Regions from separate parts of the Sphingobacterium sp. 18053 genome, predicted to be linked through region 1. Evidence: riboswitches for the same ligand, from Rfam matches in the RefSeq annotation. Region 1 holds a riboswitch; each other region holds the start of a gene.
What was found. A riboswitch is a leader RNA that binds a small molecule or an ion and turns the genes downstream of it on or off. The one in region 1 is predicted to bind thiamine pyrophosphate.

Region 2: another riboswitch for thiamine pyrophosphate. It lies ahead of pnuC (nicotinamide riboside transporter PnuC); the one in region 1 lies ahead of GVK91_RS22810 (TonB-dependent receptor).
Region 3: another riboswitch for thiamine pyrophosphate. It lies ahead of thiS (sulfur carrier protein ThiS); the one in region 1 lies ahead of GVK91_RS22810 (TonB-dependent receptor).
Region 4: another riboswitch for thiamine pyrophosphate. It lies ahead of thiM (hydroxyethylthiazole kinase); the one in region 1 lies ahead of GVK91_RS22810 (TonB-dependent receptor).

What each region holds. Positions count from the first base shown of each region.
Region 1 is NZ_CACSJW010000010.1:184,422-191,904, forward strand. Features, by position in the region: gene GVK91_RS22800 (acylphosphatase) at 1-135, opposite strand, end outside; gene GVK91_RS22805 (amidohydrolase family protein) at 254-1,429, opposite strand; TPP riboswitch at 1,658-1,783, shown strand; gene GVK91_RS22810 (TonB-dependent receptor) at 1,838-4,273, shown strand; gene dtd (D-aminoacyl-tRNA deacylase) at 4,414-4,872, shown strand; gene GVK91_RS22820 (nucleotide pyrophosphohydrolase) at 4,889-5,215, shown strand; gene ggt (gamma-glutamyltransferase) at 5,277-6,977, shown strand; gene GVK91_RS22830 (hypothetical protein) at 7,034-7,408, shown strand; gene groL (chaperonin GroEL) at 7,469-7,483, opposite strand, start outside.
Region 2 is NZ_CACSJW010000004.1:319,357-326,839, forward strand. Features, by position in the region: gene GVK91_RS11205 (acyl-CoA dehydrogenase) at 212-1,291, opposite strand; gene pnuC (nicotinamide riboside transporter PnuC) at 1,278-1,895, opposite strand; TPP riboswitch at 1,951-2,095, opposite strand; gene GVK91_RS11215 (malate:quinone oxidoreductase) at 2,110-3,609, opposite strand; gene fabG (3-oxoacyl-[acyl-carrier-protein] reductase) at 4,122-4,865, shown strand; gene GVK91_RS11225 (acyl transferase) at 5,032-6,012, shown strand; gene GVK91_RS11230 (neutral zinc metallopeptidase) at 6,141-7,010, opposite strand; gene GVK91_RS11235 (alkylphosphonate utilization protein) at 7,291-7,483, shown strand, end outside.
Region 3 is NZ_CACSJW010000008.1:18,018-25,500, forward strand. Features, by position in the region: gene GVK91_RS18665 (GrpB family protein) at 1-449, opposite strand, end outside; gene GVK91_RS18670 (DMT family transporter) at 588-1,478, opposite strand; gene GVK91_RS18675 (PLP-dependent aminotransferase family protein) at 1,590-3,005, shown strand; gene GVK91_RS18680 (alpha-L-rhamnosidase) at 3,069-5,705, opposite strand; TPP riboswitch at 5,866-5,961, shown strand; gene thiS (sulfur carrier protein ThiS) at 6,021-6,227, shown strand; gene thiC (phosphomethylpyrimidine synthase ThiC) at 6,274-7,483, shown strand, end outside.
Region 4 is NZ_CACSJW010000003.1:49,823-57,305, forward strand. Features, by position in the region: gene GVK91_RS07315 (NAD(P)-dependent oxidoreductase) at 1-191, shown strand, start outside; gene GVK91_RS07320 (dienelactone hydrolase family protein) at 310-1,053, shown strand; gene GVK91_RS07325 (hypothetical protein) at 1,099-2,337, shown strand; gene GVK91_RS07330 (VanW family protein) at 2,462-3,304, shown strand; TPP riboswitch at 3,368-3,460, shown strand; gene thiM (hydroxyethylthiazole kinase) at 3,543-4,346, shown strand; gene thiE (thiamine phosphate synthase) at 4,336-4,968, shown strand; gene thiD (bifunctional hydroxymethylpyrimidine kinase/phosphomethylpyrimidine kinase) at 4,965-5,804, shown strand; gene tenA (thiaminase II) at 5,791-6,447, shown strand; gene GVK91_RS07355 (DUF2807 domain-containing protein) at 6,688-7,431, shown strand.

The sequences.
Region 1 (7,483 bases):
CTCTATATAGACAGAACCATCTTTTAAATTGACAACAAAGCCTCTAACACCGACTTGATCTGCAACCGCCTTGGTTGTCAATCTAAAAAAGACCCCCTGTACTTTACCTCTTATTGAAATATTCAAATGTTTCATCTGTAACTTATTTTTTCTTCCATCGGTCAGATGGAACTTACCATGACTATAGTTTCGTTATTATAGTCATGGACGGTTCAATAAGAGCAAAAGTACAGAAGTTTTGGGGAATTAAATACTACGCTAAACGTTTTACCTTAACATCTTCATTTAGGCGCATGTGTTCCATACCTTGCAACAACACAATCCCAGGTTTTTTACCCACTTCAAGTGAGCCAAATTCATTCTCAATGTTCAACGCGATAGCACCATTGATTGTAGCCCATTGAATAGTCTGCAAGAAATCCAGATCCTCAAAGTGCGCATGCAATACCTTTAGCTCCTCCAAAATGGACAATGTATCGTTTGAAGCTAAACTGTCCGTTCCGATTACCAAACGCTGTCCGGCATTCATAAAATTCTGAACCTTTGGTAATGTTCCCTCAATATAAAGGTTGGCTTTTGGACAGAGACACCACATCACATCACGATCCATACGCTCTACAAAATCCAAATCTTTAAGAGAGGTATAGGTGTTATGAACCAACAATAATTTATTTGGATAAGGCAAATAAGGAAGATAAGACTGAATCGAATTTCTTGCCTGCGCCTTAATCGCATCAGCATTTTTTCCTATACTTTTATAAAAGTCCAAGAACTCACCCATTTTATAACGGAACAGTTTATTCTCCTCTTCACTTTCTTGATTGTGAATACTGATAATATTTGTTTCCGGAACCATCTTCTTGAATTTCTTAAAAAGGACCTTCGAACAAGAATAGGGAGCGTGCGGAGTAATGGATACATGCCCATTCCTAAACTCTTGGGTCAACGATTTAGCCTCCTTTAACTTAAAGTCAGCTTCTTCAGGTTCAATTCCGAGCACCTCCACAAATGTGTGATATAATATCTGTGAATCTTCCTTCAATTTTGAAGAATTATCAGTGTTGGCGTGATCTCCGACTGCGACAATACCATTTTCGTACATATCTCGATCGGCTTTGGCCATAGCGTCATCTATTTTTTTCATCGATGCCGACCGCGTTGTCATCACCTTACTGAGAAAGCTCGGAAGCCCCGTACCTTTAGGAACAATACCTTTCATATGCGACAATTCAATGTGGCAATGTGCATTGATAAAACCTGGAATTATCACTCCTTCATATCTCTCAACCTTCGTTTTATCTGAAGGTGTAAATGAAGTTGGGTCATAGATACCTTGAATTACCCCCTCCTCATCTACCGAAACAATACCGTCTTTTATTGGCATTGAAGTAATCGGCAGAATATAATTAGCGCTTAAATATTTTAACATTTTATCTCCTCACTATCAATTTAGTAACTAAAATTTTTTGACCTGTATGAATACATACCTCTAGTAGAAAAATTCATGCCAAGGTACCTAAAAAGAACAATAAATACCAAAAACAACAATTTGCACAAATTTTTAACCAAAAAGAAATAATACCGCAAATCCACTCTTTTCCATTTGTCATAAATTACTTCTTTATACTTCATTTCAATTTTAAATTTATATATTCGCAGCATCGAATAGGGGTGCCTTGTTTTGTCAGGAACACAAATAAAGGCTGAGATTATACCCAACAGATTAAATTCTGTACACCTGATCCAGATAATGCTGGCGTAGGGAGAGGTTAGTTAAATAGTGCGGTCATAGTAACCCCTTGCTATGATTTGTTTAACTCAAACAAAATACATTACCATGATCAAATTTTTGATTTGTAGCTCCTTAGCTACTATTTCAAGCCAAATTGCCATTGCGCAACAAAATCTGACAATTAAAGCTGTAGACAATACTAATCAGACCCCCTTACAGTATGTTTCCATATCCATAGATGGACAAGCATCCTTCGCTGGCCAATCGGACAAAAATGGACTGATTAAACTATATCGTATCAATACAGGTAAGCACCAGATCCAGGTATCTTCTCTTGGATATAAAACATGGAGCCAAAATGTGGATGTTAAAGACAATTTGGAGCTTACGGTAGCGTTAGAACCTAGTACAATTCAAATGGAAGAGGTACTTGTTCAATCTACCCGTGCCAAAAGAAATGCTCCTACAACCTTTAAAAACATCTCCAAAGAAGAAATAACGCGTAATAACCTCGGCCAGGATATTCCATTCCTTTTAAATCAGACTCCATCCGTGCAGGTCAATTCCGATGCCGGTGCAGGTATAGGTTATACCGGAATGACAATCAGGGGATCGGATAATCAACGAATCAACGTAACATTAAATGGAATCCCTTTAAATGATGCGGAGAGCATGGGTTCATTTTTTGTAAACCTTCCCGACTTTGCCTCTTCTACCGAGAGCATCCAAGTTCAGCGTGGTATTGGGACTTCGACGAATGGTGCCGGATCATTTGGAGCCTCATTAAATATTCAGTCCAATACGTTAGTCGAAACCCCTTACGCAGAGCTCAACAATTCATTTGGCTCCTACAATACCTGGAAAAATACAGTCAAGGTAGGTACCGGGCTAATTAACGACAAATTTGCCTTCAATGCCAGATTATCTCGAATCAGTAGCGATGGTTATATCGAAAGAGGTAGTTCAGACTTACAATCTTTTTATGTGGACGGAGGTTATTATGGCAAGAAACATATTTTAAAAGGAATTGTATTCTGGGGAAAAGAAAAGACATATCAAGCCTGGAATGGCGTTCCCGAACCATTGATTACTGGCGATCGATCACGCATGGATGACTATGCAGATAATGCACTCGAAATCTCGGGCGCAGAGAAGGATCGTTTCATGAACGCCGGCCGGGATTATAATCTATATACGTATCAAAATCAAACAGATAATTATACGCAGAAACATCATCAACTTCATTATACCAATATCCTGAACGACAAATTGACGCTCAATACAGCCCTACACTATACAAGAGGTTATGGTTACTATGAAGAAATGAGACCCGGAGATAAACTAAGTAAATACGGTTTGCCTAACGTCATCATTGGTAAAGATACCATACAAAAAACAGATCTCGTCCGCAGGAGATGGCTTGATAATTATTTTTATGGCATGACCTATGCCCTAAATTACAGACCGAATGATCAGCTTGAAATTACTTGGGGTGGAGCTTATAATCAATACAAAGGAAAACATTATGGCCAGGTGATTTGGGCACAATATGCATCAACAGGTTTTCTTGACGATAAATATTACTTCGGGAAATCACAAAAAAATGATTTCAGTAATTTCTTAAAGGTCGATTATAAACTAGATAAGTGGATATTAATGGCCGATATTCAATATCGGAATGTAGATTACCACATGTATGGTGATGATGATAAGGTGAAAAATTATAATTATCATCCTAAGTTTAATTTCTTAAACCCTAAAGCTGGTGCAACTTATTTGCTAAATGACCATTCAAATGTATACGCTTCTTATGCCTTTGCACAGAAAGAACCTGTTCGCAAGGATTTTATAGAGAAAAATAGCGCCTTACCCGACCCGACCCCGGAGAAAATGCAGGACATCGAATTTGGCTATCGCTTTACAAATGAAAAATTCAACATCGGATTGAATGGGTATGGCATGTTTTACAAGGATCAGTTGATCCCAACAGGTGAAATCAGTGATACTGGCTCTCCAATTCGACAAAATGTCAAAGATAGCTATAGAATGGGGCTTGAATTCGATGGATCATGGAACATCAACAAGCAGTTCAACTGGAAAGCAACAGCTAGTTTCAGCCAAAATAAAATTAAAGACTTTGAAGAGGTAATCGGTGATACAAGGATATTTTATTCGAAAACAGACATTGCTTTATCTCCGGGAACGATTTTGTCAAGTAATTTTTCTTATAGTCCGATAACATCACTTACATTCTCTCTTCTATCCAAATTTGTAGGAAGACAATATCTAGATAATTCATCTGCGAAAGAGAGAAGCATTTCCTCTTATTTTGTCAACAATCTGTTAGCAAACTATAGCTTTACAGCATTAGGTATCAAAAACATCAGTGCAACTTTACAGGTCAACAACATCTTCAACGAAAAGTACGAAGCCAATGGCTACACCTTTGGTTGGATGGAAGGTGATACCCGAAAATATTATAATTTCTATTTCCCACAAGCACCAACAAATTTCCTATTGGGCTTGAATTTCAAATTTTAGAAACAATTTATTTAAATAAAAAAACGTCTCTTTTTTCCTGAGGAAGCAAGAGACGTTTTTTATTTAATATGGTGGATAAATTGCACATTACATCGTGTTTAACAATCGGAATTTTTACCTTTGGTTTTATACTTTTCATTATGCGCGCAGTTATACAACGAGTGAAAAACGCCTCTTGTACGGTAGATAATCAGATTACAGGCCAGATCCAGAAGGGTTTAATGATTTTATTAGGAGTTGAAGAAGCAGACACAACAGAAGATCTTAAATGGTTAGGACAGAAATTCATCAACTTACGCATCTTCGAGGATGAACAGGGCTTGATGAATAAATCGATACAGGATATAGACGGAAATATCTTACTCATCTCACAATTCACCCTCTTTGCTCAAACAAAAAAAGGAAACAGACCTTCTTTTATCAGAGCAGCAAAACCGGATAAAGCCAAACCAATGTATGAAGAGATGGCTTTATTGTTAAGTCAATTGCTCCAAAAAGAGGTTCAACTTGGCGTATTCGGAGCAGATATGAAAATCGACCTACTGAATGATGGTCCAGTTACCATCGTCATGGATACAAAAGATAAGGACAACTTTTAATTTTTTATTGAAAAAGATGACAATTAAAGAAGCACAAGAGGTTATTGACAAATGGATCAATAGTACCGGAGTACGTTATTTCAACGAACTGACAAACACCGCCATACTCATGGAAGAAGTCGGTGAGGTTGCCCGAATAATGGCTCGGAAATACGGAGAGCAATCTTTCAAAAAATCAGACAAAGAAGTCAATTTAGCAGATGAAATGGCCGATGTATTATTCGTTTTGATGTGTCTTGCCAATCAAACGGGAATTGATCTAACAGAAGCTCTGGAACAAAATCTTCAAAAGAAATCAATTCGGGATGCCGACCGCCATAAAAACAACGAAAAACTTAAATAATTGGAGATAGTATTGTTTGTACAACTCTTTGAGATAATATTAAAGTTTTAAATCGAATACGATGTATAAATTCATAACCTATTCGCTCATAGCGAGCATATGTCTTGCCTCTTGTGCGACAAAACAACAGCTAAATTCTAAGGTCGAGCAGGCCAGTACTTTTAATAAGGCTACCGTAGTCACAGCGCATCCTTTGGCTTCAGAAGTCGGCGTAAAGATTTTAAAACAAGGTGGAAATGCAATAGATGCTGCAGTTGCCGTGCAATTTGCTCTTGCAGTTGTTTATCCCAATGCAGGAAATATTGGCGGCGGCGGCTTTATGCTCTACCGCGATCATCGGGGTAATTTAGATGCCCTAGATTTTCGTGAGAAAGCTCCTCAAAAAGCATCCCGGGATATGTATCTCGATGCCCAAGGTAATGTTATTCCTGAGTTGAGCCTTTATAGTCAATTGGCCTCAGGCATCCCTGGGTCTGTTGCCGGTATGTGGGAAGCACACAGAAAGTATGGCAAGTTGCAATGGAAAGATCTCGTACTCCCAGCAATACAGCTAGCCAGAACAGGTTTTAAAATCAGTCAACGACAAGCTAATGAGTTTGAAAGCCATAAAGATCGTTTTGTCAAGCTGAATCCCTCTGGTGCTGCAATTATCAAAACCAAAGCTTGGAAAACAGGTGACCTATTTATCCAGGAGGAGCTAGCGAAAACGCTGGAAAGAATCGCAATAGAAGGGCGAGACGGCTTCTATAAAGGTAAAACGGCCGACTTAATTGTTGCCGAAATGGGCAAGGGGAAAGGCATTATTAACCATCAAGATCTACTGGATTATCAGGCACTTTGGCGTATCCCAATTTCCACAAATTATAGGGGCCACAAAGTTATTTCCATGCCGCCGCCTTCGAGTGGGGGAACATCTCTTTTGGCCCTGCTCAAATCAGTCGAACAGTTTCCACTTCAACGCTGGGGCTTTCAAACCGATTCAACCATTCGTGTCATGGTCGAAGCTGAACGTTATGTATATGCCAATCGGGCCAAATATTTAGGAGATCCTGATTTTATTAGGGTACCCGTCCAACAGCTTATTGACTCCAGCTCAAATGCACATAAACTCAATTCATTCAATTTCCGTAAAGCGACATTAAGCAAAGATGTCAATGCAGATGTCATTCCTGGCTATGAAAGTGAACAAACGACACATTTCAATATCGTAGACGAGCAAGGGAATGCAGTATCCATTACAACAACACTCAATGATTCTTATGGCTCGGGAGTATTTGTGGCCGGCGCAGGTTTTCTCCTAAACAATGAAATGGATGATTTCTCTGTGAAAACCGGTGTCCCAAACATGTATGGGCTTACAGGAGAAAAAGCGAACGAGATTCAGCCCGGCAAAAGAATGCTCAGCTCAATGACACCCACTATTGTAGAAAAAGATGGCAAACTATTCATGGTTGTGGGAACCCCGGGGGGATCAACTATCATTACCTCTGTTTTTCAGACTATCCTCAACGTTATTGACTTCCGACAAAATGCACAATCGGCAGTGAGCCTGCCAAGATTTCATCATCAATGGCTTCCTGATCGCATTGATGTCGAAAATAACGCTATCAATGCCAATTTACGTGGCCAATTAACAAAAGATGGCTATACGATAAATCCGAGAGGGGCAATCGGCCGTGTGGAGAATATACTTGTCTTACCAAATGGTAAATTACAGACAGGAGCCGATCCACGTGGAGACGATACAGCGAAAGGTTATTAGATTAAAAATGATTAAACTATTTGATGCAATCCCTATCTTACAAGAAATAACATATTATGATTCAAAGGAACTACAACAGGATTTTCAGAGCAACATTAGCGACCATATTTACGTTAATTTTATTTTCAAACTGCAAAATACTTCAAGGGCCTGATCTTACAAAGATACAAGTTGGTATGACCAAAGCACAAGTTATTCAAAAACTTGGAAAACCAGATGCTATTGTGGCTGCTAAGAAGTATCAGGAAGGCATCTTAGAAATATACGAATATAATACTCCTCAACTTGAAAATCCAGTAGATTCAGCCTCAGGATTGCGTCAATATTGGTTACATTTTTTTAATGACGAGCTGCAGGAATGGGGTACTAAACGTAATTATTCACCTCGAGAATACGATCATTATTACGAGAAATATAGAAGGCGTCATTAAGTACAAGGCATAAAAAAACCTGTTATCTAAGATAACAGGTTTTTTTTATAAGGATGAATCTTACATCATTCCACC
Region 2 (7,483 bases), on a different contig from region 1:
AGCTGACTAGGATAATAACGGCTTTTGAGTGAACACAAAAGAATTCAATCTCCACCCCATTAGGATTTTTAAGGCGTTCCAAATTAGGATCCCCATAGATAGTAGCACTAGTTTCGGTTACAAATTGAACACCTAAATTGTATCGGCAAAACTCCCGAAATCTTCATTTGTCCTTTAACAAAAAAGACTATCCTAGGATAGTCTTTTTTGTTTATAAGCTCTTTTGCAACAACTTGTGTTGCGAAGCCGTAAAAATGTTCCGGAAGATTATATTGATTTCATGTTCGATGGCGGCCCCTGAAATTCCGGTATGTGGATAGAGTCTTATTGTATTTGTCAAGATAGATTCCACAAAATCTCGACTTTGTATCCCTATCTGTTCATAAATTGCTGCATTATCATTGCCATCATGAAGATTTTCCCAAGAAAGAGCGGCCAAATTCATTATTGCTTCCGTCCGATTAACATAATCTTGCTGAAAGTCATCAAGTACCCTAAACGCTTCTCTACTTTCAGTCTTCTCCCATTTGGATTGATTGCTTTTTAACACAAATAGTTTTTCGATTAAATCCAAAAAGCGCTTATACATTCCCGTAAAGTTGGCCAGTAAAGTCAATTCCGCAAAAGGCATAAAGGGATATTGATACAACAGCTCGCTACGTGTACTTTTTGCCGCATCAATCTCAAAAGACTGCCTACCATCAACAAGTATGTCTTCCAGCGAAAAGGAATGCGAAGCCGTAGCCTCCAATCCAAATGTATCCCAGTCGTAATGCACCAGTACATGGTCACGATCCACAAAAAATGATTTTATTAGTGGTTCACCTTTTTCGTCCAACACGGGTTTTCCTGCCTCCTGAATTGCAGCATTTAAGGTAAAATAGGTTAAATGAGGAGCACCGGTAGCATATCTCCAAAAACCGCGGAGCCGATAATGTTCACCTTCACGTGTAGCTGTACCTGATGCCTGTCCACTGCCGCCAAAACAAACCCGATCCGTTTTGAAAATCTGATCTCCTAAAACCGGATCAATAAAACCGACAAAGAGATTTGCTCCTGAGCATAACGTTACTGTCCAAGCTAATCCCCCATCCCAATAAGCCAGATCAGCCAATAAATTGAGCCCTTCAGGTAGACTTAACCCCAATCCACCCAATGCAGGTGGAACCCAAATCTTAAACCATTTCCGACGAAAAATAAGTTTCAGTTGTCCATCCGACAATGTTTTCTGATGGATTCCCTTAGCTTGATTATCTTTCAGAATAGCAATATCTTCGCTACTGAGTTGCATATCTTTCTTCACTTATTATTCTCCTCCAATTAAAATATCCACTAAATGCCATAACAAATAAAAACAAAGTCAAGCCCGAATAAAGAAATAACCCTTTATGGATCAGTAAAGGAATTGCTATCAGATTACTGATATTCAACAATATCCAATTTTCTATCTTCCGTTTTGCCAATAACCACATCCCTGCCCAAGCTGTACAGGAAACTGCAGAGTCCCAAAGTGGTACATCAGAATCCGTTAAATGTACCAATCCGAAATAAAACAACAGAAAACCGAGAGCGCAGATTCCCCCTACTATCCACCATTCTTTCGGCTCACAATGCGTTATGGGAGCTGCAACATCACTACTATATTTCCAATAGATCCAGCCATAGATGCTCATGATCAAATAATAAAGATGTAGTAATATTTCTGCATATAGTTTCGCATGGAATAATACGTAAACAGAAATTAAGATACCAATAATCCCAAAAATGTAATTGATCGATTTATTTTGCCGGGAAAACCAAACCTGTAAAACACCAAAGGATACCCCTAGCCACTCCGCGATGGTGGCCTGTTGGATCTGTTTTATAAAAGCTTCGAAAATTGTTTCAGAAGTCATCGCCTTGTTTATTATTTCGTGTAATTCATAATAAACCTATGGGAGAAAAACGGACGTTTTTATTGAAATTAAATCCCTACGCCAGCATTACCTGGATCAGGTATATAAAAGCGATTGTACAAGGAGGTACAATCGCTTTTATTGGGTATAATCTCAGCCGAGAATGACCATGGTCATTCCAAGCACCCCATAAGTATATTTTCTGTCGAATTGATTATTCTATATCAATCAATTTCAACGCTTTGTGCGTACGCGTACGCGTTTCTTTACATAGTTGCGCATCATCGTTCAATGATTTCCCGTGTGAAGGAATCATTTCACGTAGTTTTTTACGGTATTCATCTGATTTCGCACGTTCAGGGAAACATCTCTTCAACAGGCTGATCATGATAGCAACTGAGGTCGAAGCTCCAGGAGAAGCTCCTAATAGCGCTGCAATAGAACCATCTGCACTAGAAACGACCTCTGTACCAAATTCTAAAATTCCACCTTTCTTTTCATCTTTCTTGATGACCTGAACACGTTGTCCTGCTTTCTCGATAACCCAATCCTCCAATTTAGCTGTAGGCATAAATTGTTTTAAAGACTCTAGTTTATCTTTTGGTGACTTCATGACTTCAGTAATAAGATACTTCGTCAAAGGTAAGTTGTCAAGTCCGGCTGATAACATCGGACGGATATTGGACAGTTTGATAGAAGCGGGTAAATCGAAGTAAGAACCTTGTTTTAAGAATTTAGTTGAAAAACCTGCATAAGGTCCAAACAATAACGCTTGTTTGCCATCAATATAACGTGTATCTAAGTGCGGTACAGACATTGGAGGAGCTCCAACAGAAGCTTTTCCATATACCTTCGCATGATGTGTATTAATGATTTCTTCATTTACACAACGTAGCCATTGGCCCCCTACAGGAAATCCGCCATAGCCTTTCGCTTCCGGTATTCCAGATTTTTCCAACAATAACAACGAGTGGCCACCGGCCCCAATAAATACAAACTTTGCTTTGATTTCTCTCTTTGTTCCTGTCTTTAAATCTTTGACCTCCACTTCCCAACGGCCATCTTCTTCACGTTCGATGTCGATTACTTCATGGTTTAAGGAGATCGAAATATTTTCTTTATTTTCAAGATTAGCGATCAAATCACGTGTCAACGACCCAAAATTAACATCAGTACCCAGATCCATTTTTGTCGCAGCGATTTTTTCGTCGGCCTCGCGTCCTTCCATCATCAATGGAATCCACGATTTCAACAATGCCGTATCTTCGGTATACTCCATCCCTTTAAACAAGTTTTGGGTCGTCAATGTTTCCCATCTTGTCTTTAGGAATTTAGCATCTTTTTCACCAAAAACCGCACTCATGTGTGGAATACTACGGATAAAATTTTCAGGTTGGGCAATAATGCCTTTATCAACGAGGTAGGACCAAAATTGCTTAGACACTTCAAATTGCTCAGCAATTTTAACTGCTTTATCAATCTTTACAGAACCATCTTTCTGTTCGGGGGTATAATTTAACTCGCATAAGGCAGAGTGACCCGTGCCAGCATTATTCCAAGCGTCAGAACTTTCAGCAGCCACAACATCCAAACGCTCAAGAATTTCAATATTAACGTCTGGGCTTAATTCATTGATTAGAGTACCCAAAGTAGCACTCATAATACCGGCGCCGATCAGAACAACGTCAACTTCTTTATTTGATTTTTTGCTCATGTTTTTGTGATTGATGCAAATTTAATATAGTTTTTGGTAAACGTCCAAGTCTTTTGTCAAAAAACTGTACTTTTTAGAACCACTTATTCAAAAATACCATTGATTTATTAAAATAATCCTAAGTGAGCGATCGCTTACCGTAAAATTTTAAAATTGTTTCCTGAAAACACTCCCCCACTCCAAGATAAACACAAGGTCAGCACACAATGTTTTTCTATTTTAAACCGTTATTTATCGAAAGATTTTGTGTTATAATATAGTTTTAACATTTTTGCAGAACATCGAAAGGCAATAGTGTACACAATAGCTAAAAAACAAGATCATTTATTCGCTAATACGACGGCATCGAAAAAACACAAGCACTGTGGTATAACCAAGATAAACCAAATGGAAACGAGTTCATGTTTCGTATTGAATTCCAATAACAGACGGGCTGTGAGAGAAAGACAGCGCGTGGAAAATGGACATAAATGCCCAAGTGTGAATAATTGAAGAACAAATAACTTATACAGATGAAAATACTTGAAGGAAAAATTGCTTTAGTAACAGGAGCATCAAAAGGAATCGGAAGGAAAATTGCGGAAGTGTTTGCACAACATGGTGCCAACGTCGCTTTTACATATCTTTCTTCTGTCGAAAAAGGACAGGCGCTGGAACAGGAGCTTCAAGCTTTCGGCACCAAAGTGATTGGTTATCGCTCTGACGCTTCAAAATTCGAAGAAGCAGAACAATTAATCAATGCGATCGTTGCCGATTTTGGAGGATTAGATATCGTTGTAAATAATGCCGGTATCACAAAAGACGGCTTGTTAATGCGTATGACCGAAGAGAATTGGGATGATGTATTAAATGTCAACTTAAAATCTGTCTTTAACGTTACAAAAGCTGCTTCGAAAATTATGATGAAAAACCGTAAAGGTTCATTTATCAATATGTCTTCAGTTGTTGGAGTTCAAGGAAATGCTGGTCAGGCAAATTATGCCGCATCGAAAGCTGGTATTATTGGGTTCACAAAATCTATCGCTAAAGAATTAGGTTCTCGTAATATCCGTGCAAACGTAGTTGCTCCAGGTTTTATACGTACCGAAATGACTGATGTACTGGATCCTAAAGTTGTGGCTGGATGGGAAGCCGGAATTCCATTGAAACGTGCTGGCGAACCAGAAGACGTTGCCAATGCATGTCTTTATTTAGCATCTGATTTATCAGCATACGTAACCGGACAGGTTCTTCCTGTTGATGGTGGTATGTTATAAAATAAACAGGCTTAGGTTAAGTTTTCTTAACTTGACCTAAGCCTGTTCCCTAGTTATATTTCAGGGCCTATCCTGATCTATTTCTACGAAACACCTATACACGCCACAATTAACGGTGTTCTTTTCCAAATTTTAGTTAATTTTGTCTATCAAATTTTTAAATGCTATGACGAACTGGAAGGATTTTTTTGACATTAAAACAGAGGATGATTTTAATCAGCATTGTTTAGATACCTACCAATTCCAAAGCCAGCATTGCAAAGTTTATCGTGACTATATCAGACTCCTTGGGCGAGAAAAAGACCTTATTCAGCACTATACGGATATTCCTTTCATGCCCATCGAATTTTTTAAGACTCAACAGGTTATTGCTGAAGGAATGGAGGCTGAAATCGTATTCTCGAGTTCGGGTACAACAGGTATGGTCACCTCAAAACATCTGGTCGCTGACCGGAGTATATATGAGCGAACTTTTCGGAAGATTTTTGAAAGTTTCTATGGTCCGCTAAGCAACATCGCCGTCCTTGCATTGCTCCCATCCTACCTAGAGCGAAGTGGTTCGTCGCTGATCTATATGATTGATGATCTCATGAAGCAAAGTGAACAACCTGAAAGCAATTATTTTCTCTATAACCACCAAGAGCTTTACGATACACTTATTAAGCTCAAAAATAAAGGCACAAAGACCATCCTCTTTGGCGTAACGTATGCCCTACTCGACTTCATTGAACAATATGCCTTTGAATTTCCTGAACTGATCATTATGGAAACCGGCGGAATGAAAGGTAAGCGTAAGGAAATGGTGAAACAGGAAATCCATAAACTCCTGGAAGAAGCCTTTTCTGTCCATGGTATCCATTCTGAATATGGCATGACAGAGTTACTCTCACAAGGCTACTCTTCAGGTCAGGGAATATTCTATCTTCCCAAATGGATGAAAATCTTGATTCGAGATACCAATGATCCTTTAAGCCTGATTCCTTTGAATAAAACTGGCGGTATCAATGTAATCGACCTCGCCAATCGCTACTCGTGTTCATTTATAGCCACACAAGATTTAGGCAAAGTATATCAGGATGGATCTTTTGAAATATTGGGACGTTTTGACCAAAGTGATATTCGTGGTTGTAATCTCTTGGTTCAGTAATGATCTAACATGATCAGCGCGGCATTTGCCAAACGGCTTGGTTCCCTCAAGGCAAGTTGCCTATACCACAATAAAAAACACCTGGTCTTAATGCACGGCCAGGTGTTTTTTTATTCGAATTACGATCCTTATTTCAGACTCGGATCTTCAAAGGTGTTGCCCGATCGCATATCCCCTGAGTCATATCCTTTTTTAAACCATTCCATACGCTGGGCGGATGTACCATGTGTAAATGATTCAGGAACAGCATAGCCCTGTGCTTCCGTCTGTAATTTATCATCACCAACAGCAGCTGCAGCTTTCATCCCGTCCATTATATCATTATAATCAATTTTTACATCTGTTAATTCATTGATGTAATGCGCCCATACACCAGCATAAAAATCCGCTTGCAGCTCGGTCATAACGGAAATCCTGTTATTTTCACGCTCACTCAGTTTCCCTCGGGCTTGATTGGTCTTCGGCAATAATCCCACCAATTGTTGGATATGATGTCCAACTTCATGCGCAATTACATATGCCATAGCGAACTCTCCCTTTGCACCGAATTTATCCGACAGTTCTTTACTAAAGCTCAGATCCAGATAAATCTTTTGATCACCCGGACAATAAAAAGGTCCGTAAGAAGCCTGCCCCATACCACAACCATCCGTTTGTGTTCCCCCATCGTAAAATACGAGTGTTGTAGGGGTATAATTTTTCTGCATCTGCTCTTTAAACAGCTTTGCCCAAACATCCTCGGTACTCTGAAGTACAGTTAATGAAAATTCAGTTAGTCTTTTTTCCTCAGGATTTAACTCACGCGGCTGTCCCGACTGTTCAGTTTGCGCCCCCATATTTTGGGCTTGCTGTAAGAGTTGCATCGGATCTCCACCCATCAAAAATCCAATGACCAAAACAATAATTCCACCAATTCCTCCTAAAGCAATTTTTCCTCCCCCCGACATTCCACGACGGTCCTCAAAATTACCACTTTGCTTGCCTCCTTGCCATTTCATAGTATTCCTATATTACAGTTAATAATCTTTTCTAATGTTGGTTAAACACAAATTCGGTACCAATGTTCTACATGAAGTAAATTTATTTGAAGAAAAAATTTACTTCACTTTACCTCATAGCCCGCATCATATAAATAAATCTACCAGCAAACAAATGAAAGTCATAAGCAAAAACAATGCTTTATAAGAGTAAAAACAGGAATTATTTCCCTAAGTCGTGATATTCGTCATTGCACATCAAAGCAAATTTGGCTAAGTTTGGGCTTTCAAAAAAACTGACATGAAATTAGAAGAACAATTACAAGCGAGAGCTGGCGGGAAATGTGAGCTGACAGGCGAAGATGCTACTTTAATTGCCTACACATTACCACCGGAAATAACATCAAATTTGGACAATACTTTACTGATTTCAGAAACATTGGTCAATCAGCTCAACAAAACGGAGCAATTAAATCCAGACGACTGGAAATTCC
Region 3 (7,483 bases), on a different contig from region 1:
TGTACACGCAGATAATCGCGAAACGCTATATGGCGCAACCAGTGTTCTGATTGCAACGGTATGCTGTGAATATGTGCTATCCGTAGCGAATGATCATGCAATCGTGCTGGAATTTCATCGTCGGGTGCAATGTGCTCTGGCACCCCCAATACTTCAGGCCGATCAATCAGGGCGACAAAAAAACGTCTGTAAGGCATATCCTCATTGTATTTTTCATAATATACATAGCATTTACCACGCAACAGAAACGGAATGCGATCAAGATCATTTTCTTCCTCAAGACCGATCAATATATCAATGATTGGTTTGGCAGACAATCCCTCAACGGCCGTACTGCCTATGTGATCTACCCTCGGCCTTATAGGTTTCAACAATGTAAGAAGTTCATTTTGAATGCTGTCGAAATTCGCTTTCCATATCGGATTATAAGGTTCAAACGGTAAAATCATACGATGTTGTCTTTGTCAATACAAGATAATAAACATCATTCGATCAAATACGCCTCGAACGGTGCCCTAAAAGTTAAAGTTAATAAATTTATGGTTTTCCGAGAGAACCTATAAACCAGTTCTCTTTTTCCAATGCATTTATTGTGCAAATTTCTTCGTCGCTACGACACAGAGGATAACACCAACTGTTACGGCAAGCATGCCAACACTGACTTGTTCATGAAGAAGCCAGGTGGCTAAGGCCAAACCAAAGAATGGCTGTAATAACTGTAACTGTCCTATGGTCGCTGTACCGCCTTGGGCAAGTCCTTTATACCAAAAAACAAAGCCAATAAACATACTGAACAAGGAAACATAGGCTAAACTAGCCCAGGCGCCCATAGGCACAGCATCAAAAGACGATGGAAGATAGATAAAAGTAAGTGGCAACATCAACGGCAGCGACAAAACCAGAGCCCAGGAAATGACCTGCCAACCACCCAGCGTCTTGGTCAATTTAGCGCCTTCAGCATAGCCCAAACCACAGAGAATGACCGATAAAATCATTAAAACATCACCTAAAGGTGAGGCTGTTAGTCCTTGTGCCAGCGCATAGCCGATCACCAGTAAACTCCCTAAAGCAGAGAACAGCCAAAAGATTGGCTTCGGACGCTCGCCACCGCGTATAATACCAAATACGGCTGTCGATACGGGCAAAATACCGATAAAAACGATGGAGTGAGCAGACGTGATGTGCTGCAGGGCCAAAGCGCTCATTAAGGGAAATCCAACGACACATCCTATTGCAACGATGCATAGCGAACCCAATTGTTTTCTTTTCGGGCGTTTTTCCTTAAAAACCATCAATGTTACCAGTGCCAATATACCTGCAATCGAAGCCCTGGCTAGCGTCACAAATACGGGGTCAAATGCTAAAACCGCCATTCGTGTTGCTGGCAACGAACCACTAAACAATACCACACCAATAAAACCGTTTAACCAACCGCTTGCGGTATTTTCTTGTAATTTACTTATACTTAATTCTGCCATGTTTCCATCTTTTACACAAAGTTCGTCCATTACAAGAACTAAGCACAGTCACAGTTTTTGATAATTCAATGGACACAGTTACCTTTGAAGACAGACATTAGTCCTTATTTTATGAAAAAAGATTATTTGTATAATGAAATAGCAGACAATATTGCCAATAAGATTAATTCAGGTGTCTTAAAAGCTGGCGAGAAACTACCTTCAGTGAGAAATCTAAGTGCTGAACACGGTATCAGTATAAATACAGCAAAAAGGATATTTCTAGCGCTGGAAGGACGTTCACTTATACGGTCCAAACCTCAGTCCGGCTACTTCGTTAGTCCTCCAAACTATTTGCAGCTTCCTTTGGCCACAGCCAGTCAACCTATTCCAATCGCCAATAACCGAGAACCAGATCAATTAATGAATAAAGTGTATTCAACCATGGGGCGCCGGGATTTAACCTTATTTTCGATCGGTGTTCCTTCGGGAAGTCTCCTGCCTACCGCAAAGTTGAAAAAAGAAATCGTTCTCGCTACACAGGAGCTCAGTGATGGTGGCACAGCATATGAGCCCTTGCAGGGCAATATAAAATTACGTCGTATGGTAGCAGTACGTTCATTGGCCTGGGGTGGAAATCTAAACGAAGATGAGGTCGTTACCACCAACGGCTGTATGAATGCTTTGGTTTTATGTCTGATGGCCTTAACCAAACCTGGAGATACACTGGCTCTTGAAAGCCCCTGCTATCCGGGTATCCTCCAACTTGCCGTTAGCCTGGGACTTAAGGTGCTGGAAATAGCCACTGACCCCATTACGGGAATAGACATTGAAGCCCTCAAAAAGCTATTGCCCGAAATCAAAGTTTGTTTACTGGTCCCCAATTTTAACACCCCTTTGGGCTATTGTATGCCGGATGAGAACAAGCGGGAAATTGTATCACTGCTAGCAAAACATCATATCCCGCTGATCGAAGATGACACCTACGGCGACCTCCATTTTGGCACCCAACGCCCCAAATGTTGCAAATCTTTTGACCTCGATGGCAATGTACTCTGGTGTGGGTCAGTTTCAAAGACATTGGCTCCGGGCTTCCGTGTCGGATGGGTCGCTCCTGGAAAATACAAGGAGCAGATTATCAAATTAAAACTGATCCATTCCCTGTCATCTACAGCGATCATCAACGAGGCGGTGGGAAATTTTCTATTAACAGGAAAGTATGAAAACCACCTACGTAAACTCCGTAGATCATTAACAGAAAACTACCAGCAGTATGCCGCTATCATCTCGGACCATTTTCCAGAAGGTACTAAAATAAGCCGCCCACAGGGCGGACTCGCCCTATGGGTTGAATTTCCAAAACACATCGATACAGGCATACTATACAACTATGCGCTTAAACTACAGATTAGCATTTCACCGGGAAGGATCTTCACCTTGCAGGATCAATTTCACCATTGCATGCGTCTCTGTATTGGCTTACCCTGGAGCAATGAACTCGCCTTAAAATTAAAACAGCTTGGTAAACTCGCAAAAGCCCTCCAATAGATTATTACATAAAAGAATAAAACCAACAGTCAAGACAACGAAACAACAAGTCGGAGCCTATGCTTACTTGAGTTTCAGCTCCAGCCTGTGTTTACCAGCCTCCAATTGGACGATATCGCTGCTTCTAACATTATCCGGTGGATAAAATGTTGCCGTCGCATTAGCAGGTATTTGGATATTATATACGATCATTTTATCCGTTAACTTCCATTCGGAAACAATTTTACCGTAGGGTGAATCGTAAGAAATAGAAGATTCTTTCAGTTCCTGGGGGAAGATGGGTTTTAAGAGCACATGTTTAAATCCTGGTTGTTTAGGATCTGGAAGAATCCCGCCGATAGATTTAAAAAACCAACCACCGATTTCGCCAAACATCATGTGGTTGTCTGAAATATCCCGTGTTGCTTTTAAATCCCAGTTCTCCAACAATGTTGTCGCTCCATTTACAATCCACCATCCCCAAGACGGGTAGGTATCTTGTACCGCGACCTTATAGGCTGTCGTTGCATAACCGTTATCTTTTAACGCATTCAATAATGCTTTAGCACCCAATACGCCTACATCCAAATGAAAGTTGGTCTCTTCCACTTTCTTATTCAGGTTGGCGGCAACACGGGCTTTCATTTCATTGGGTACAACACCCCAATAGAGAGGTACACTCAGTTCGGTCTGTGTTCCATTGCTATAAACACCCTTGGAAGCATCTAAAAATTTAGCGTTGATAGCCGTCTTAATTTTTTCGCTTAGCAGTTCATATTTTTGTTGATCTGCTGTGTATCCAAACAATTTGGCCGCAGCAGCCAAGATGGTCGCATCCACATAAAAATAAACAGACGAGGTCAACTCCAGATTGGACTGTGACTTCACTGGCACCCAGTCTCCACGCCCAAACGTTGTCAACCCAGACGGGCTGATTCCGTCTACATAATCGACATAGCGTTTGATATTTAGGTAGCATTCTTCTAATGCACGTGGGTCTCCATAAAACTGATAAATCTGCCATGGAATGATGGCAATGGTGCTTGTCCAATCCAAACCATTTGCGGTACCGTAGCCCCATCCGCCAGTTGGAATAATATCGGGTAAGACACCATTCTCCTGTTGTTCATCACGATGATCCGCCATCCATTTTTCATAAACTGTTATCCCGTCAAAATTGTATAAAGCTGTTTCAATCGCAAGGTGCCCATCCCCTGTCCAACCGTTCTTTTCGCGCTGCGGACAGTCTGTAGGATAGCCCATCAAATTGGACAAGTAGGCATTGTTGGTCGCTGTCCATAGTTTATTGACCAACGCTGACGATGTCTTGAGCTGTCCAATAGCAGACACATCACTATGCATAAAATAGGCGGTCACAGCCGAACTATCCAATGCAATTGCGGCACTGCTGCTAACCTCGACATAACGAAACCCTTTGTAACCAAACTTTGCCATAAACTCATCATCCCGACCACTTAAGGTCAATATATCAGTTTGAAAGGGCTCCTTTTCCTTATCGCCCCGATAATAAACATCAATATTGGACTGATCAAGATGCCCATCCGCCAACAACCGCTCACCATGCTTGATACGCAGCATAGTACCCGCAGCTCCTTTCACTTTAACTTTTGTAATCCCGGCCATATTCTGCCCCATATCGAACACATAGGTACGTTGGTCTATCTTTGTCACTGATTTTGGCTTATAGGACTTCACGAGCCGAATCGGTACCATCTGTTGGGAAACGATATATGCAGATGGCGCATTTCTATACTGAACAGCCTGCCAGGCCGAATCATCGTATTTTGGTTTATCCCAGTTAGGTATTTCCAGTCTTGCATCGTAATGCTCACCAGTGTAAATATTATTATAAGTGATTGGTCCCGAAGCTGTCTTCCACTGCTTATCCGAAACAATGGTTTCCGTCGTTCCATCGATATAAACGATTTTCAGTTCTAAACAGAATGTTGGCCGGGCCCGCCATGGTGCTTTATCAAAGTTCCAAACGGCCAGTGGTTGATGATTATACCAGCCATTCCCCAAAACAACGCCAATGGCGTTCTCTCCTTTTTGAAGCTGCTGGGTTACGTCCGTCACGACATACAATGTGCGTCGGTCAAATCGAGTATACATTGGATCCAGACGATGGTCGCCAACGCGCTGGCCATTAATGGAAAGTTCATATAATCCTGCTGCGGCAATATACGCGCGGGCAGATTTTACCTGCTTATTTGCCTTAAATTCTGTTCTAAAATAAGGCGTTTCCCGCGCATGAATATCCTTATTGTCGCTGATCCATTTTCCTTTCCAAAGGTCCATTCCCATCATTCCTGTTTCGAAAGATGCTATTTCAGAACGTGTTGATACACCATCCTTATCCCATACTTTAACCCTCCAGAAGTACTTAGTCTGTGGCTTTAACTGTGTGCCGGTATAGGGCACTAACATGGAAGAACTGAGCTGTTTGCCACTATCCCAGCTATCTTTTGTCTCTTTCAGCAGTGCCAGCGAATCTTGCCCTAAAAGGATCTGATAAGCTTGTTGTACCGCACCTTTACGTTGGTCCTCAAGTCGCCAGCTAAGTCTCGGGTGAATTGCATCAATACCCAATGGATTGACCAAATGTTCGCATGTCAACTGCACGGCGCTGCAGTTGTTTTTAGGTTGGGCATAAGTGTTGCTAGCGATACACAACAGTGTTGTCAATAAAATCCTACGCATTAAAAGATACTATTCTTGGTGGTTGTTAAATTGTTTTAGCTGATTCAAAAAACTAATATATCAAATATTTCCCACATACTGACCTGTACTTTCCTGCACAATATGTCTAAGTCTGCAAAATAAATTTCTTGCAACTTTCATAAAAATAACCTTATCTTAGTCGCAACTTTAGGGGTGTCTGCTCGTGCAGGCTGAGATTTTACCCTTAGAACCTGATCCGGATCATACTGGCGTAGGGAAAAGTGAGCTGTCTACAAGGTGCATTGCTGTGCCTTTGTGTAGCCATTCCTAAAGTTTTACCAAAAAAATTAAGGAATGGAACTTACAATAAACCATCAGATTCGATTTTTCGACCCCCCACTTACTTCACTTGAAGGCTTGTTGCTTTTGGAATTATCTGGCAAAACTCAGGGTGTGGCTGTAGCCATCAACAACAAAGTCATCCCCAAAAAGGACTGGGCTACGACAACACTTAAACCTTACGATCAGATTATCTTAATTACCGCATCTCAGGGCGGATAGCCATTCCCAAAAAATCAACCGAGTAATTCACCCAATACAGAAAAAAATGACAGCTGAAACAATTACGCAATCCCCCTTTCCAAATGCAAAGAAAATTTTTGTATCCGGAAAACTATTTCCTATTCAAGTCGCTATGCGTCAAATCTCCTTGAGTCCAACCAAATTAACGAATGGAGAGGTAGAAATTAATCCGCCGGTAACAATCTATGATACTTCTGGACCTTATACGGATGACACCGTCCATATCGATATCCGGAAAGGCCTCCCTCGCCTTCGCGATCAGTGGATATTGGATCGTCAGGATGTCATACAGCTGCCTGGCATCAGCTCTGAATATGGACAAAAACGCCTTTCTGATCCAACGTTGGATGAACTCCGATTTGCCTATGGTCATAAACCAAAAGTAGCCTCTGCCGGCAGGAATGTCACCCAATTACATTATGCAAAGCAAGGCATTATTACCCCAGAAATGGAGTACGTTGCTATCCGTGAAAACCAACGTATGGAGCAGCTCACGGCCAGTACCCCCGGAATGGATCATCAGCATAAAGGGCAAAACTTTGGTGCTAGAACACATGATAAAGCTATTACACCAGAATTTGTCCGTGAGGAAATCGCTGCCGGAAGAGCGATCATCCCTAATAATATCAATCACCCTGAAAGTGAACCCATGATTATCGGGCGCAACTTTCTTGTTAAAATTAATGCCAATATTGGCAATAGCGCTGTAAGTTCAAGTATAGAGGAAGAAGTTGAGAAAGCGGTATGGGCCTGTCGGTGGGGAGCCGATACAATCATGGACCTATCCACTGGCAAAAATATTCACGAAACCCGCGAATGGATTATCCGTAACTCGCCCGTTCCAATCGGTACAGTACCAATCTATCAGGCGCTCGAAAAAGTGAAGGGAGTGGCCGAGGACCTTACCTGGGAAATATTCAAAGATACCCTGATTGAACAGGCCGAACAGGGTGTTTCGTACTTTACCATACACGCCGGCGTACTGCTTCGTTATATCCATCTCACAGCATCTCGAGTAACGGGAATTGTTTCCAGAGGAGGGTCTATCATGGCCAAATGGTGTCTTTTCCACCACAAAGAGAACTTTCTTTATACTCATTTTGAGGAGATCTGTGAGATCATGAAGCGATATGATGTTGCTTTTTCACTTGGCGATGGTCTCCGTCCAGGTGCCATTGCGGACGCCAACGATGCGGCTCAATTTGCTGAGCTCGAAACACTGGGCGAACTCACCA
Region 4 (7,483 bases), on a different contig from region 1:
CATTATTGGTGGAAGAAAACTACAGTCCTGCATTCGCGCTAGACCTTATGCTGAAAGATATTCGACTGGCTCAACAAGCCGGTGCTGACTATCCCCTCCTCAAGACCTTACTCGAAACCTACGGGAAAGCACACGATCAAGGTCTCGGACAGCTCGATGTTATTGGTATCATTGAATCCATCAAGTCGTAGCTTCAGGTTGGCGACAGTGAAAAAAATGTACATTGAAAATTATATTTAGTTGAGATGGACTCCAAATTAGGTTCATTTCTGAACACACAAAATAATGAGTGGAACAAATTCTTTACAGATGAAAACAGTTATGACACTATTGATGCTTACTATGGTCACCATGACTACGCAGGCCCAACAATTAAAACAGGTTTCTTACCAGGATGGTGAACAAAAACTCAACGGCATGGTAACCGCCAATAGGGCAAAAAAAGGCCCTGCTGTCTTAATTCTTCCGGCATGGAAGGGAATTGACAACGAAGCGAAACAAGCTGCATTGCTTCTTGAAAAAGAAGGTTACATCGCTTTCATTGCCGACATCTACGGTGAAGGAAATATTCCCTCGGACAACACCGCAGCTTCGAAAATTGCCGGCCACTACAAGACAGACTATAAAGCTTATCAGCATCGCATAATGCTCGCATTGGAACAACTGAAAAAAGAGGGCGCTGATCCGACGAAAATTGCTATCATCGGCTATTGTTTTGGAGGTTCAGGAGCATTAGAAGCGGCGAGAGCCGGCTTCCCCGTCAATGCAGTGATCAGTATCCATGGAGGCCTATCCAAAGCTGCCGACAGACCCAATGGTTCAATCAAAACAAAAGTACTCATTGAGCACCCAGCAGCCGATAAAAGTGTATCAAAAGAAGATTACGATGGGTTGGTCAAGGAATTAAATGAAGGAAAAGCAGACTGGCAAATAATCACTTACGCAAATTCTGGACACACATTTACGAATCCCGAGTCACCCGAATATAACCCCGTAATGGCTAAACGTGCCTGGGAGCACACCTTATTATTTTTGAAAGAAGTATTAAATTAAATAGCAAAGTCAACAACAGCAATATCGACCCAAATGAATTATAACGTGAAACTGCACATTTATCCGATTATCGTTCAGTTGTTAATATTGCTGTTGTATAGTCCCATCGCCATATCACAAACAGTAAAATCGCTAACCATAGCTAGTCCTTCGCAAGCAATATTGTTTGTCACCAATGAGTCCGATAAATCGACCGATTTTATCATGCGTCTACACGAAAAAAATGCTGCTGAGATTTTCAAACAGGTACCTTTTAGCACAACAAAGTTATTGGTCACAAAAACTGATGCAAAAAAACTTACATTCATCGTTAAAAATCACCAGTGGACCATCGACGTATTGTCATTGAAGCAACGTCATGCCATGATCTTGTTTGATGGATTAGCAAAACCCAAGATCATATACGATAGTAATACCTATCTGGCAGCAGCCAAACCGATATTAAACACCAGCACACCAATTGCGTCAAAGAAAGCTTCGGCACAATATAATGCCTCACATTTCTTTGACTCAATCGCACAAGTTCAATTTATTCCATCCGGGCAATATGCAGCGGCTGTTATCGCAAATCCCGCTCTTCCTCTTTATTACAGTCAGCGTAAGAATATATGTGACGGCACTTATGTAATGCAGCAGTTTTCGGACGAAAATGAGGTGCAATCCGGTGCAATTATGACGACTGTATATGAAGAAGGCAAAGAGATCACATCGAACAATCTTTCCGGGGGAAATAATTATTACAACAAAAGATGCTATAATCAATTCGGACTTATCGACTCCATACAGTACCTTCAAAATAGTAAGTGGAGCAGCAGTACAATTTACCGGTATCTCCCAAATGCCATTGTTTCCTACGATCCTACATTTGAATCGGCGATGATTTATCACTTGAACAATAAACTCCAGGTTATAAAAAATGAATCCATTCATTTTGTATATCAACGGAGAGACTGGACCATTTACAGTTATGATCAACAGAATCGAATTACTGAAGAGATTTCGGGCAGAAATGATCAAAGAGAAAGTCGCGTCCGCTATCAGTATGATAGTCCGGAAACAAGTGACTACTCACTACGCCAAACCTTCGATCAAAGCGATCGACTGACAGCCGAAATCAAGCGATCGTACCGAGCCAACGAAACGATTGATGAGTTTTATTATGAGGGTGTATTACAACAAAAATCTATTGTAAAAGATCTCGGAAACTGTACCTACGAAAGCTTGATATATAACAAGGAGGGAAAGTTAACAGCAAAATACATACAGGCAAAGAAAACCAACTAAACGAACAGAAAAACTGCACTAAGCTCAGACAATAAGATTCTTGATTTTGATAAAAAATATTCGACGAAACACGGTAAAAAACACATTTCTGCACTAATTTTGATAGCGATACATAAACGTCAAATTGAGAAAAAGAAAACTGATCAGTCAACACCATCCCATACTCTATTTTATTGCAGTATGGGCGAGAAGAGTGCAGCGCAAAGCCGTTTGGCTATTTGATAATAAGAAATACAGCACAGCTAAATCAGCTGAAAAACTTCCCTTTCGTATTAAAAAGCATCAGTCTGTCTTATTAAAAAAATTGGGCGAAAATAATATGCAACTGCAGATTAACAAAGTTACCAACCTGAAAATTGCAGCAGCACAGATTAATAGCATTCTGATCAGACCGAAGGAAACCTTTTCATTTTGTAAACTCGTTGGACTACCCACTGTAAAAAAAGGATATCTGCCCGGCATGGAGTTATCCTTTGGTGAAGCAAGAGCGGGTATTGGCGGTGGAATCTGTCAAATATCCAACCTCATCCATTGGCTTGTTATCCATAGTCCACTCACCGTCAATGAACGTTATCACCACTCTTTTGACCCTTTTCCTGACGATGGCCGTGTTTTGCCATTCGGTAGTGGAGCTACCGTCTTTTATAACTATCGTGATTATCAATTCACCAACAACACGCCTTACACCTTTCAAATAAATCTCTGGTTCACAGACAAATGTTTAGAAGGTGAATTGAGGATCGATCAAGAACTGGATTTTGCGTATCATGTCTTTGAAAAAGAACATCAATTTCTTAAAATAGACAATCAGTTCTTTCGTAAAAATGAGATTTGGCGCGAGAAGTTTTTAAAGTTTCAGGGTGGAAAAGTTTTAGAGACAGAGCTCTTGACCAAAAATTTTGCCCGCGTCACCTATGTTCCTACTGCGTATATTGAAATTAGTGCCGATCAAAATACGGCCGATTAATTCAACAAGCTAAGTGATCGAAAAATGACTGATATGAAAAGTCCTCTTTTTTGTTTAAGTTTGGTCTGGCTTTGGGGGTATTCTGTATAGAATTGAGATAGTCCCTTTGAACCTGATTCGGTTTATACCGGCGTAGGGAAAAGCAAAAATCCACTGTACAGCATACTCCTTTACTGCACAGGCTATCGCTCTTCTTCCCTCCAAGGCCACAAAGTACATCTTAGCATATGTAAAAAGAATGGAAGATTCAATTATCAATTTATTAGAGCAGCTGAGGGTTGAAAAACCCCTTGTACACAACATCACAAACCTAGTCGTGATGAACAATACTGCCAACGCACTTTTAGCCTTAGGAGCGTCCCCTGTGATGGTACACAGTCCATTAGAAGTACGCGAGGTTGTCGATATTGCACAAGCTCTTGTCATTAATATCGGCACCTTGAGTGAAGAAACAGCCGAAGCTATGCTGGTTGCTACCGAACATGCCAATACCATTGGACGGCCATGGGTACTTGATCCTGTTGGTGCTGGAATATCAGCATTCCGCAATGATTTATTATCCAATCTACTGGATCTTAAACCAACAGTTATTCGTGGAAATGCATCAGAAATCATGACGCTGTACAACTTCAACCAACCGAACACAAAAGGAGTCGACAGCACGACAGCAAGTAAAGATGCCCTCCGATTTGGCCAATTATTACAAGAACAAACCGGCTCCATTATCTGTATTTCTGGAGAAGTAGACTATATCCTTTCACAGCAATACCGGGTTGAAGTTTTTAATGGCAACCCTCTAATGACACAGGTAACAGGACTTGGCTGTAGCGCTACTGCACTTATTGGCGCATTTTTAGGTGTTACAGACCAATATTTTGAAGCAGCTGTTGCCGGTGTGTCCATTTTGAGCTTGGCGGGAGAACTCGCTGCCCAAACAGCAGCTGGCCCGGGTACCCTGCAATTGAATCTCTATGATGAACTCTATCAGCTCAATGCAGAACGTCTAAAATCAAAGCTCAAGATCAAACGCTATGCGCATTAATCCGCTTTTCCCCTACCCTCTATATTTGGTGATTTCTGAGCGAGACTGTTATCCTCAAAATTGGCTCAGTGTCGCCGAAGAGGCCATTATTGGTGGAGTCGATCTTATACAACTGCGCGAAAAAGCTGACGATCCGGCTACATTTTTGGATAAAGCCTTGCGCTTGAAAAAACTGACCGATCATTATGGTATTCCGCTCGTGATCAATGATGTTGTAGCAATCGCTGCCCAAATCGAGGCATGGGGAGTACATGTGGGTCAAAATGATTTCCAGCCGCTCGCTATTCGTGAAAAATATGGCGATAAATTAACTATTGGCTGGTCAATAGAAGACATGCAACAACTGGAAAGTCAACAAATGTACGCCGTTGACCACCTTGGTGTAAGTCCCATTTTTTCAACGAAAACAAAGGTGGATACGGTTACTGAATGGGGAATTGCGGGTTTAAAACAACTTCGGAGTAGGACGGAAAAACCATTGATCGCAATCGGAAGGATGAACTTACAAACTGTAGAAGAGACCTGGAATGCAGGTGCAGACTCCATTGCAGTCGTTTCGGCCATATGCCAAAGTCAAGATCCCAGAGCTGCCAGTGCACAACTAAAAGAACTATTAAAATGACAAAAGATAAAAAATACCGCGTCCCCACTGTACTCAGCATTGCAGGTTTCGACGGTAGTGGTGGTGCAGGTATACAAGCAGACACCAAAACGATATCTGCATTAGGATGTTATGCCATGAATGTCTTAACTGCCCTACCCGTACAGAATACACAAGGTGTAAGAAATATTTATGAAATTCCTACGAACGCTGTCCGAGACCAATTAGATGCTATTTTTGACGACATCTATCCCGATGCAATCAAAATAGGGATGGTACACAACATTGAACTTGTGGAGCTTATTAGCAGCTATTTAAAAGAATATAAGGGACCTATTGTTTTTGATCCAGTCATGGTATCGACCAGCGGGCACAAGCTCATTCACGATGATACAATTCAGGCCTGCATAGAACTTCTTTTTCCTTTAGCAACGCTGATTACACCAAATTTAGATGAGGTAAGTGTTTTAGTAGACGAAGTTATTGACAATGTCGAGAAAATGGAAAAAGCGGGAAATAGCTTGTTGGCCAAGGGGTGTCAATCCGTACTGATTAAAGGCGGGCATCTCCAAAGCCAAGAGTTAACATCCCTGTTGTTCCAGCAGAAGAATCCAATAATTGAATTCAAATCACAAAAAATTAACAGCAAAAATACACATGGCTCCGGTTGTTCGCTTTCTTCAGCAATTGCGAGCCATTTGGCACAAGGCGTTGGCCTCGTTAGCGCAGTAGACTTCGCATTGGCCTATATACACGCAGCAATAGCTGGTAGCAAAGACCTCGTCATTGGCAAAGGAAATGGGCCATTAAATCACTTCCACAATCCGATTAAACTTATTCAATATGAACTGGACTGATCATGCCTGGGATTCAATAACATCAATTTATTCAGATATACTTGCTATGCCGTTTATTGTTCAGCTTAGTAATGGCAGTCTTCCCCTGGATAAATTTCAATTTTACATGCAGCAGGATGCTTTCTATTTAGAAGAATTTGGCCGCGTCCTTGCTTTTATAGGTGCTAAAAGCACGGATAATCAACAAGCATTGGACTATTTCGAATTTGGTCGCAATGCGCTTCTTGTTGAACGGGCACTACACGAAAATTACTTTCGGGAATTTGGTTTAAGTCCTGCCGACAATGGCAACAAGATCGAACCAACCTGCCATCATTATGTCCATTTTCTTAAAAGTGTAGCCGCTTTCGAGAGCGTTGAGGTCGCTATGGCGGCAACACTCCCCTGTTTTTGGATTTATAAGGAGGTCGGAGATCACATTGTATCGACAGCAAATACACAAGGAAATCCCTATTCCAAATGGATAGAAACCTATAGCGGTGAAGATTTTGCACAGGGCGTTATCAAAGCGAAAAACTACGTTGACAAAATTGCAGCAGAAACTACTGCAACAAAACGGGAGAAGATGCGACAAGTATTTATAACAGCTTCCCAATTAGAGTATCAATTCTGGTTAGCAGCCTACAAACGAAGGGTATGGTAAACAAACTATTGTCCGATACCGAACAGTTGATGTTCAAAAATGAGCATTAACGAAAATAGCACTCAGGAACAAAACTAGTGTTAATCAGTATTTTAAACGGATTTAAAGTTTTGGCATTACTATTATACTATAGGTGGCAGTTAACAATAGAGCCTGTGCATAAGCACATAAGAAACGATAAAAAGGGAAATTAAAATGAAACTTTCAGTAACAATAAATTTAAACTAATAACAGAAAATAATGAAAAGAATCTTAACCATTGCCTTTATTTCATTTTTATATGTAGCTCAGGCACAAGAACGCGAAACGCGCAAGATCACTGCTCCAGATGGCATTTCATCGGCAACTTCACTACGTGTGGATTACATTCATTCAAATCGAAATGAAGTTGTTGTTGAAGCAAACAACCCTGAACATTTATCCCTTATCGAAACGACCGTAAAAAACGGTACATTGTACGTACAGTATAAAAGAAATACGCAAATTAGAAATGCGAGAAACAATCGTGTAATTGTTTATTCAAGTAAGATACCAACACGTTTCTCAGCATCTTCTAGCAGTTCAATTCATACCGATGAAACTATTAAGGCCGATAAAATTTCTGTTGACGTATCTTCTTCAGCAAGCATATCTCTTAAAAAATTAATTGCGGATGATATAAGCCTTTCAACCAGTTCTTCGAGTAATTTAACAACGGATGTGAGCAGTAAAAATTTGCAGGTATCTGCAAGTAGTTCGTCCAGCCAAGACATTTCAGGAAGTGCTTCAAATTTAAATTTGAACACCAACTCATCGGCATCGGTTGATATGAGCCGTTTCTCAACGACAAATGCCCAAATACAAGCGAATTCATCTGCAAATGTAACGCTCAGCGTGAAAGAAAACTTACAGGGAAAGGTTTCTACATCTGCAAGAATTGCGTTAAAAAATCAACCAAAAAATGTCCAAGTTGACAAATCAACTAGCGGCAGAGTAGTACTATAATTTTTAGTGTGGTCTTTAATAAAGACTGTTTGTTTATGTTTAATGTTTAGTT